DNA from 3 places in the Anaerostipes faecis genome. Region 1 is predicted to be linked to each of the others. Evidence: riboswitches for the same ligand, from Rfam matches in the RefSeq annotation. Region 1 holds a riboswitch; each other region holds the start of a gene.

Region 1 (3,282 bases):
GCGCCACATACTCATCTTCCGTATATTCCTTGAAATTAAGATCCTGATACTCGTTCCACTCGTCAAACACTTCGTTCCGGTCAAGGACCTCACGGCTCACCATAAACAGGCGCTTTGTTTTCTCATTGCGCAGCAGGATGCCGCTTCGCCAAAATACGATCCGGATCAGGAGAAACCTTTCCATCTCGTCATAAGATATCTTCTCCCCTGTCACCTGCACAAAAATATCATAGCAGTAATATACATCGAGAATACCGTAAGTAAACAGCATCCCGAAAATAACCTGCTCCCATCTTGTATGCCTTTCCATGATCTTCCCGGACTTGTGGCTCTTTAAAATAAAATAAAACAGATCCTTTGCCTCTATATTAACAGCCACCTGGTCCTCTTCCACATGAATGAAGCCCAGATACCGGAGCTGCTGAAGATCATTAAAATTGGGCTCCAGTGCAAACTGCCCATCCTTCTGTTCCCAAAGTTCAAACAAAAGTTCAATTGCCTCCAACTGAAGCATCCAGAGAAGAACCTGGGGCTCATCGATGAGTCTGCCGGCGATCTCCCCGGCCAGTTCAAGCTTGGCTGCATCTGCCTGCACCGGCAGAAAGAGGCGTTCACAGATTACTATTAAATTTCTTGTCTTATTGGTAGATAGTTCTTCTACATACGGCCGCTCTGAATACAAAATTCTTGCCATCCTGACCACCTCTTCTTCTAATTTATTGTATCACAGTTTTTTGATTTCTTCTATTCTTTCTATTGCCATATCGTATCCCATCTGATAAGTCTCCCTGAGCACATCGATATCCTTTTCAAAACTGTCAATGGGATGATCCGGCCTGAGAATCACAGCCTTTCCTTCTCTCTCCAGTCTCTCGCAGTACCGGACAGTGCGGTTGTACTCCACATGACGGTTCAAAAGCAGGTCCGGAAGCTTCGGATACTTTCTTTTCAGCAGCCTTGATGTAACCTTATGGCTTTTGCTGAGCTCCTTTTTATATCCCTTTGGTCTTGTGAGTACGATCAAATGCTTGTCATTGCCGTCCCGTATCGCTTTGCGAACCGGGATCGGATCTGCGATTCCTCCGTCGAAATAAGGAACACCGTCCAGATTGATCGCCGGGAAAATAAGCGGCAGTGCGCAGGTTGCCCTCAGCATCATGCACTCCTCATCCAAGTCTTTTCCGTCTTTGTACTCGATTTCCCCGGTCAGGGCATTGGTAACTCCCACTAGGATTTTTCCGTCATATTTGTAAAAGGTGTCCCAGTCAAACGGATATAATTTATTTGGGATCACATTGTAAACAAAATTCAGCCCGAACAGGCTTCTTTCTTTGATAAGATTCTGTCTTCCTACATACCTGGGATCATTTCTGTGATTCATAAGGATCTGAAGATTTCTCTCCCTCTGTCTGGATACGTAAGAAAAGCCGTCACAGATGCCGGCTGACACTCCGATCACATACGGAAACATAATGTCGCGGTCCAACAGGGCATCCATCACCCCTGCGCTGAAAATAGGCCGGAATGTCCCGCCCTCTAATATTAAACTTGCCATTTTCTCTCACTCCTAACTGCGTTTGGGCACTCCCCGTAATCCGCGGAAATGCTTCTCCTTTCCTTTATTATAACACAAAAACTGGAAACTTATTGTATGAGTTTTTATCACTTGATTGTCTCTTTTGGCTGATATTGCAATTTTCAAACCATTGCACTTTCTAATAAACAATGATACAATACGAAAGATGACCTTTAAGGTCGTTTTTGAAACTAAAATGGGAGCTTTTACGGGCTGAGAGGAAGGATGAACCTTCGACCATCATACCTGATTTGGGTAATGCCAACGTAGGGATTTAGATGCTTATTGTAACGGAAGCATGTACATTAAAAAGTAATGTTCCGAAAACTAAATACTGCATTTTAGATTCCCTCCCGACTGATTGAAACGAGGAGGTTGTAAGATGACTTACACAACACAGATGAATGCCGCCAGAGCCGGCATCGCGACCAAGGAAATGGAAACTGTAGCTGCCTATGAAGGAATGGATCTTCAAAAGCTTATGAATGAAGTTGCCGCCGGAACAATCGTCATACCGGCCAACAAAAATCATAAATGCTTAAAGCCGTTCGGCATCGGCAATTCCCTGAAAACAAAGATCAATGTCAACCTTGGAACATCCAGAGACTGTCTGAATATGGATGTGGAAATGAAGAAAGTAAACCAGGCTGTCTCCATGGGTGCTGAAGCGATCATGGATCTTTCTTCTTTCGGGGACACTCAGACCTTCAGAAGAAAGCTTGTGGCTGAATGCCCGGCCATTCTGGGCACTGTTCCGATTTACGATGCCATCGTATACTACAACAAGGCTCTCAAGGATATCACATCCAGAGAATGGATCGACATATTTAAAATGCATGCGGAAGACGGAGTCGACTTCATGACCATTCACTGCGGGATTAACCGCAGTACTGCAGACCGTTTTAAGGCCATGAAGAGACAGATGAACATTGTTTCCCGCGGCGGATCATTGATCTTTGCCTGGATGGAAGCTACCGGCTGTGAAAATCCGTTCTTTGAATACTATGATGAGATTTTGGACATTTGTAATGAATATGACGTTACTCTAAGCCTCGGGGATGCCTGCCGTCCGGGGTGCATTAAAGACGCCAGCGATATTTCTCAGATCGAGGAGCTGGTAACTTTGGGAGAATTGACGGCCCGGGCCTGGAAAAAGGATGTCCAGGTAATGATCGAAGGACCCGGACACATGCCAATGGACCAGATACAGGCAAATATGAAAATTCAGCAGACTATATGCAAAGGTGCGCCTTTTTATGTGTTAGGGCCGCTGGTTACCGATATCGCCCCTGGATATGACCATATCACTTCAGCGATCGGAGGTGCCATTGCAGCGGCATCCGGTGCAAGCTTCCTGTGTTATGTTACACCGGCCGAGCATCTGCGTCTTCCAAATGTAGACGATGTAAAAGAAGGCATTATGGCTTCAAAGATTGCAGCCCATGCGGCGGATATCGCCAAAGGCATAAAAGGAGCAATCGATTGGGACAACCAGATGGCCAAGGCAAGGCAGAAGCTTGACTGGGAGGCCCAGTTTGATCTGGCTTTAGACCCTGAAAAGGCAAGAAGGTACCGCGCTGAATCAAAACCTGAAAGAGAAGATACATGTACCATGTGCGGAAAAATGTGTTCCGTTCGAAATATGAATGCTGTGTTGGCAGGTGAAGATGTCGACGTAGTATAAACTAAAGGAGGATTTCACAGAT
Region 2 (3,282 bases), on a different contig from region 1:
GATAATTGATTTAATAGGAGTATTTTTAATAAACCTCCAAACTGATATAAGATGAACTTATCAGTTTGGAGGTTTTTATAATATCAAAGGCGATCTTACATATATCCTACTCTTTCCCATCCCAACAATAAGTACAAAGTTTCTTAGGATCTAATCCGACAGACTCAATCATATCATCCAGCCTGTGATACCGGAGTGATGTAAAATTCAGCTGCTTACAGATCTCATCTATCATACCCTGATATTCCGGGGAGTCCGGATTTGAAAACTTCTCCAGATGTACATTCTTGTAATCTCCGCTGATCTGTTCAATGATCCGGCGTGTGATCAGATCCATTTCAGAAGTAGACCGTGAGAAATTCAAATATTTGCATCCGTATATGATCGGCGGGCAGGCCGGGCGGACATGAACCTCTTTTGCACCGCTCTGATAAAGGAATTCTGTGGTTTCCCGGAGCTGGGTTCCCCTTACGATGGAGTCATCAATCAATAAAAGGCTTTTATCCTGGATCAGTTCGTGGACCGGGATCAGTTTCATCTTGGCGATCAGATTCCTTTTGCTCTGTATGGTCGGCATAAAGGAACGCGGCCAGGTCGGTGTATATTTAATAAATGGTCTGGAAAATGGGATTCCGGATTCGTTGGCATATCCTATAGCATGTGCGGTTCCTGAATCAGGGACTCCTGCCACTGTATCCGGTGAGGCATCATCACGCTGAGCCAGCTTCTTTCCGCACTCATAGCGCATTTCCTCCACGCTGATTCCTTCATAAGAGGACGAAGGATAACCATAATAAACCCAAAGGAAAGTACAGATCTTCATATCTTCGCCTGGCTTTGCCAGAGTCTGAATGCCTTCGGGCGTAAGAATCACGATCTCTCCGGGACCAAGCTCACGTTCGGCCACATATCCAAGATTCAAATAGGCAAAACTCTCAAAGGAAATACAGTAGCCATCGTCTTTTTTGCCTACAGCAATCGGAGTGCGGCCCATTTTGTCTCTGGCGGCATAGATGCCTTTCGGTGTCAGAAGCACGATCGTCATGGAACCGTCGATGACATCCTGTGCATGCTGAATTCCTTCCACGAGATGTTCTTTCTGATTGATGATAGCAGCAACCAGCTCCGTTGCGTTAATATCTCCGCCGCTCATTTCAAGAAAATGTGTGTAGCCTGAATCAAACATCTGCTTTATAATTTCATCCGTGTTATTGATCTTTCCTACTGTCATGATCGCGTAAGTACCGTGGTGGGAGCGAACGATCAGCGGCTGCGGTTCGTAATCGGAAATACAGCCGATGCCCATATATCCGTGCATTTTGTTGACGTCTTTGTCAAATTTTGTCCGGAACGGAGCATTTTCTATGTTATGAATGGCCCGGTCAAAACCGTCGTCTTTACTGTAAACCGCCATACCGGCACGTCTTGTCCCAAGATGGGAATGATAGTCTGTCCCAAAATATAAATCAAAAACACAATCCTGTTTTGAAGTGACACCAAAAAATCCGCCCATAAATTCCTCCGATTTGTAAATAAAATTATATTGCTGTATTTATTATAACCAAACGGAAGGAACGGGACAAGGAAAGATTGGTATTCTTTCGAAATGGGAATTGATTTAATTCAATATATTCATTATAATACAAACATACCGTTAAACCGAGACATACGAAAACTTTATATACAGGGGTGCTGGCAGACTGCCGGCTGAGAGTAAGACGAGAAGAAGTCTTTAACCCTTATACCTGATCTGGGTAATGCCAGCGTAGGAATAAAACAGTACAGTTGTACATGAGACTATTTCCCCGTTGGATTTTATCCGGCGGGGTTTTTATTTCATAGTAAAGTTCTACGACCTTCCCTATGAAATAAAAATGCTCCGCAGGTTGTGCACAGATGCGCAAGGAAATTATTTGCCTTTGGCAAATTGCATCCGGCACGCAAAGTTGTCAAGGAAACAGATTTACGAGGAGGAAAGAAATATGAATGCAAGCGTAGCGATCCAAACACTGCCGGAGGCAGCCAATGACGAAGAATTGATCCGTATTGTGGATCAGGTAATTGATTATATTAAGAGTACGGGACTGAATTATTATGTGGGACCGTTTGAAACTGCGATTGAGGGTGACTACGATGAACTGATGGACATTGTGAAAGAGTGTCAGCATATCGCTGTCCGTGCGGGTGCACCGTCGGTTGCGGCTTACATTAAAGTGTCCTATAAGCCAGAAGGGGATGTGCTTACCATTGATAAAAAAGTTACAAAACACCACCAATAAACTGTGGCCGGCAGCGGCGATCCTTGTGCTTCTGGCAATATGGCAGACTGCCAGCGGGACAGGGATGGTTTCAAAATTTCTGCTTCCGTCGCCGGTGGATGTGGTCAAGGCATTTGTGAATGATTTTTCACTGCTGATGACGAATGCGAGAGTGACCATAATTGAATCGTTTATCGGTCTGCTGATAGGCGTTGTCATTGGTTTTTTTATGGCAGTGCTCATGGATCATTTCGATAAACTGTATAAGGCATTTTATCCGCTGATCGTGTTGACGCAGACGGTGCCCACAGTGGCCATTGCGCCGCTCCTTGTATTGTGGTTTGGATATGAAATGCTTCCAAAGGTAATCTTGATTATTATCGTGACATTTTTTCCGATTACTGTGAGCCTGCTGGACGGCTTTCGTTCGGCGGACAAAGATACAATCAGTCTGATGCGATCCATGGGTGCGTCAAAGCTGCAGATATTCCGGTATGTGAAATTTCCGGGATCTCTGGGCCAGTTTTTTGCCAGCCTGCGGATTTCAGCTTCCTATGCAGTTGTGGGAGCCGTCATTTCAGAATGGCTGGGAGGATTTGAAGGTCTGGGCGTCTATATGATCCGGGTTAAGAAAGGTTTTGCATTTGACAAAATGTTCGCGGTGATCTTTATGATTTCTGCGATCAGTCTGCTGCTGATGTGGGCAGTCAATTTTCTGCAGAAGAAATGTATGCCATGGGAGAGCCGGGAATAGCCGAAAAAGTGAAAAGAGGATGATGATTATGAAAAAGAGAATGTTAGCTGTATTCCTTTCTGCATTATTAGCTGTATCAATGACTGGATGCGGATCAAAGAAAGAGGAAGCCGGAGACGGAAAGCTTAAAAAGATTACATTTGTTCTGGACTGGACACCGAATACTAACCACACAGGTATTTATGTGGCAAAGGAAAAAGGATATTTTAAAGAGGCCGACCTGGACGTGGAAATCGTACAGCCGCCGGAGGACGGAGCAGAAGTACTTGT
Region 3 (3,282 bases), on a different contig from region 1:
TCAGGATTTCCTTCAGTCCTGTCCCTGCGATAGCTTTGTATTCCTGTTCAATCTCTTCCATGGTGAGCTTTGCCCGGTGGATCTTATTGGTACAGTTAAAGCCGCAGTACACACAGTGATTGACACAGTAATTGGCAATATAAAGTGGTGTAAACAGACAGACCGTATTCCCGAAATGCTTCATTGTTTCCTTTTTTGCTCTTTTGGCCATTGGCTCCAGAAAATCCATGGCAGCCGGTGAGAGCAGAGCCTTGTAGTCCTCAGCACTCACCGTTTCTTTTGAAAGAGCTGTGATGACATCGTCTTTTGTGTAAACATTGTAGTCATATTCATCATATTCCTTTAACACTTCATCTAATATCTCCATCGCCCTAGTCCTCCAAAAATCCTGTCAGCGGAGATGAGGCATCTCCTCCATGGTCCAGGACCCGTCCCAGTCCGGCAAGGTATGCCTTTCTTCCTGCGTCAACTGCCATTTTAAAAGCCTTTGCCATGGATACCACATCTCCTGCCGTAGCTACAGCCGTATTTGCCAGTACGGCATCGGCTCCCATCTCCATTGCTGCACAGGCCTCGGACGGCTTCCCGATTCCGGCATCCACAATGACCGGAAGATCGGTATCATCAATCAGCATTTGGATAAAATCTTTCGTAAGGAGTCCTTTGTTGCTTCCGATGGGCGCTGCCAGAGGCATGACCGCGGCGGCGCCTGCACTTTCCAGGTCCCTTGCCGTATTCAAATCGGGGCTCACATAGGGAAGAACAGTGAAACCCTCTCTTGAAAGAATCTCCGTGGCTTTGATTGTCTCTGCGTTGTCGGGCATCAGATACTTTGTATCCCGTATCACTTCGATCTTGATAAAATCACCGCATCCCACTTCTCTTGCAAGCCTTGCAATGCGCACAGCCTCCTGGGCATTTCTTGCCCCGGAGGTGTTTGGAAGCAGTGTCACCGTATCCGGTATGTACTCTAAAATATTGCTGGAACCTGCCTCCTTTACCCGCCTGAGCGCCATAGTAACAATCTGGGCTTCGGCCGCATTTACAGCCTCCGCCGTCTTTTCCAGGCTGAACTTTCCGGTTCCAAGCAGAAACCTTGATGTAAATTCCTTTGTTCCGATTTTTAATGTATCACTCATCTTTATACCTCTTCTTCTCCTAAAATCAACCGTATCGCCATGTTCGCCTCGTGTCCCGCACAGATTGATACTCTGGCCGCAGTCAGTGATTCCTCTGTTGATATCCCATGTGTCCCGTCTCCGCACACATAAAGCCGTTTCATTTTCTTTGCCGTTTTTATCAGGTTTGAACTGTAAGATCCGGCCATCCCGCTGCCGGAAATAACGGTATTGTCAGGCAGCTGAGACAATACGCCGTTGACCAGCTCGGCTTTCGCCTTTGGCGAGTCAAATGCCTCGCAGATAATCGGATATGGCCGAAACAGCTCTGCCGCATTTTCCTGCGTCACCCTTCCGTCAAAAAATCCCAGTTCAATCCACGGGTTGACCTGGCGGATCAGTTCACTCATGGCTTCTGTTTTTTTCATGCCGATCTGGGAAATGGTGTATGCCTGCCGGTTTAGGTTGGATGGATCTACCCGGTCAAAATCTGCCAGAAACAGCTTCCTGATCCCCGTTCTTGCAAGCATCAGGGCTATATTGGAGCCAAGACCCCCAAGACCCGCAACGGCCACGGTTCCTTCCCTGAGCCTTTCCCTCACTTCCGGCGTCTGGCGTCTGTCCAGTTCCTGTTCAAATCGTTCTCTCGTCAGCATCTCATCCACCGCCTACGAAGCTGACGATCTCCAGTGTATCCGCCTCTGTCAGCATGATAGCTTCATACTCAGCCTTTGGGACGATCTTTCCGTTTCTCTCCACCGCAATGTGCTCAAGCCTGTAACCCTCTTTCAGAAGAAATTCCTTCAGAGTGATCCTGCTCTCGAGGAATCTTTTGTTTCCATTGACACGCATCATAACTCTCCTTTCGTTTCCCGGAGCCACAAACGAAAAAAAGATGAAGCGTAAGCTCCATCTCTGTGTTCTATCGATTGAAAACTCCCTACGCTAGTGCTAACTAACAGGTTCCATGAATCTTCGGGTTATACCCTCTTCTCAGCCGATAACATCGGTTCTCCAGTTTTACTTGTTTATGAAATTATATGGCAGACAACATTCCTCTGTCTTACCAAAAAATATTATAATCCTGTTATCTGAAAAATTCAAGTATATTTTTTGTCGTTTGCGCCGGCTTTTCTATCGTTTGCGTTTTTTCAGCACAGCCACGGTTCCGTATGGTACAAGTAATACATCAGAACATTTGCTTTTATTTCAACCTATTACTGCAGAACTATGCATATTAAAAACGCTTTTTCATTTGATCCGAAATGAACATAGTATATATGATAAATGAAGTTGAATCTCCTCCATCTTTATTGGAAAATCAAATGTAATGATAATCGAGTCATCCAAAGGGACTTCCTCTCAATCGGTCCCCGGAGGATGACTTTTTTGGTCGGATCATATCCGTCGCATATTTCAGCGCTCAAAGACCTTTCTTGCGCCCACATATTTCGCTGTGATCACTTCCGTGAAGCATCATTTAAGACAACAGCGTCAAACTCATATCCCTCCTCGAAACTTCCAACCTGCCCGAAAAAGCTTCCGCCTCCCTTGGTTCCAAGATAAAGCGCTTCCGAGTTTTCTGAGAGATGAGACTGCACATACAGACCGGTCTCTCTCTGAAATTTCCCAAGCTGCTCCATCAGTTCATCGGAGCAGGAAGGCAGAAGCCGCGGCGTCAGGATCATCTGCATCATCGTCCTGTCTTTCACAGTCTCATACCACTTTCTTGTCTCCTCGGCGGATGTCCGGGCATCCTCTTGCCTGTAATCATCGGGACAGTTCCGGTCCATGCATACCTTTCCCGCAAACCCGCAGATTCCTGCTTTCTCAAGCAGATCCATCAGCAAAACCGTGGCATCTCTGTGGATCGTCGCAAACACATTGACTCTGGATGTTTCACTTCACCTTTCCGTCTCCACAGACCAGATAAGAATCCTCGTGGCTCCGGAACTTCCCTGGTTCAGGCGTATAAATAATTTCTCCTTTTAAAGCAAAGCTATCCATTATCATATCCTCCTGAATCTATCTTCAGATCTTTAAGTGTGACTATAGTATCATAAAAATTGTTCAAACATACAAAAATCTGAAAATCTCCATTTCTACAGATAGGATACGCAAATAATACAATATATTATTATTTAATTTTCACTTTCAAAGTTTT

Evidence for each region. Region 1 has a riboswitch for thiamine pyrophosphate ahead of thiC (phosphomethylpyrimidine synthase ThiC). Riboswitches for the same ligand answer to the same signal wherever they lie in the genome.
Region 2: linked by a shared signal. The riboswitch ahead of QGT46_RS13460 (thiamine-binding protein) and the one ahead of thiC (phosphomethylpyrimidine synthase ThiC) in region 1 are both predicted to bind thiamine pyrophosphate.
Region 3: linked by a shared signal. The riboswitch ahead of thiS (sulfur carrier protein ThiS) and the one ahead of thiC (phosphomethylpyrimidine synthase ThiC) in region 1 are both predicted to bind thiamine pyrophosphate.

Annotation. Positions count from the first base shown of each region.
Region 1 is NZ_CAJSYK010000038.1:11,647-14,928, forward strand. Features, by position in the region: gene QGT46_RS16055 (hypothetical protein) at 1-694, opposite strand, end outside; gene QGT46_RS16060 (patatin-like phospholipase family protein) at 725-1,555, opposite strand; TPP riboswitch at 1,763-1,866, shown strand; gene thiC (phosphomethylpyrimidine synthase ThiC) at 1,959-3,260, shown strand.
Region 2 is NZ_CAJSYK010000023.1:24,159-27,440, reverse strand. Features, by position in the region: gene QGT46_RS13465 (amidophosphoribosyltransferase) at 107-1,513, opposite strand; TPP riboswitch at 1,676-1,789, shown strand; gene QGT46_RS13460 (thiamine-binding protein) at 1,983-2,279, shown strand; gene QGT46_RS13455 (ABC transporter permease) at 2,248-3,012, shown strand; gene QGT46_RS13450 (ABC transporter substrate-binding protein) at 3,041-3,282, shown strand, end outside.
Region 3 is NZ_CAJSYK010000008.1:89,324-92,605, forward strand. Features, by position in the region: gene thiH (2-iminoacetate synthase ThiH) at 1-367, opposite strand, end outside; gene QGT46_RS07420 (thiazole synthase) at 372-1,139, opposite strand; gene thiF (sulfur carrier protein ThiS adenylyltransferase ThiF) at 1,142-1,783, opposite strand; gene thiS (sulfur carrier protein ThiS) at 1,776-1,973, opposite strand; TPP riboswitch at 2,039-2,145, opposite strand; gene QGT46_RS07435 (amidohydrolase family protein) at 2,579-3,001, opposite strand; gene QGT46_RS07440 (GH32 C-terminal domain-containing protein) at 3,256-3,282, opposite strand, start outside.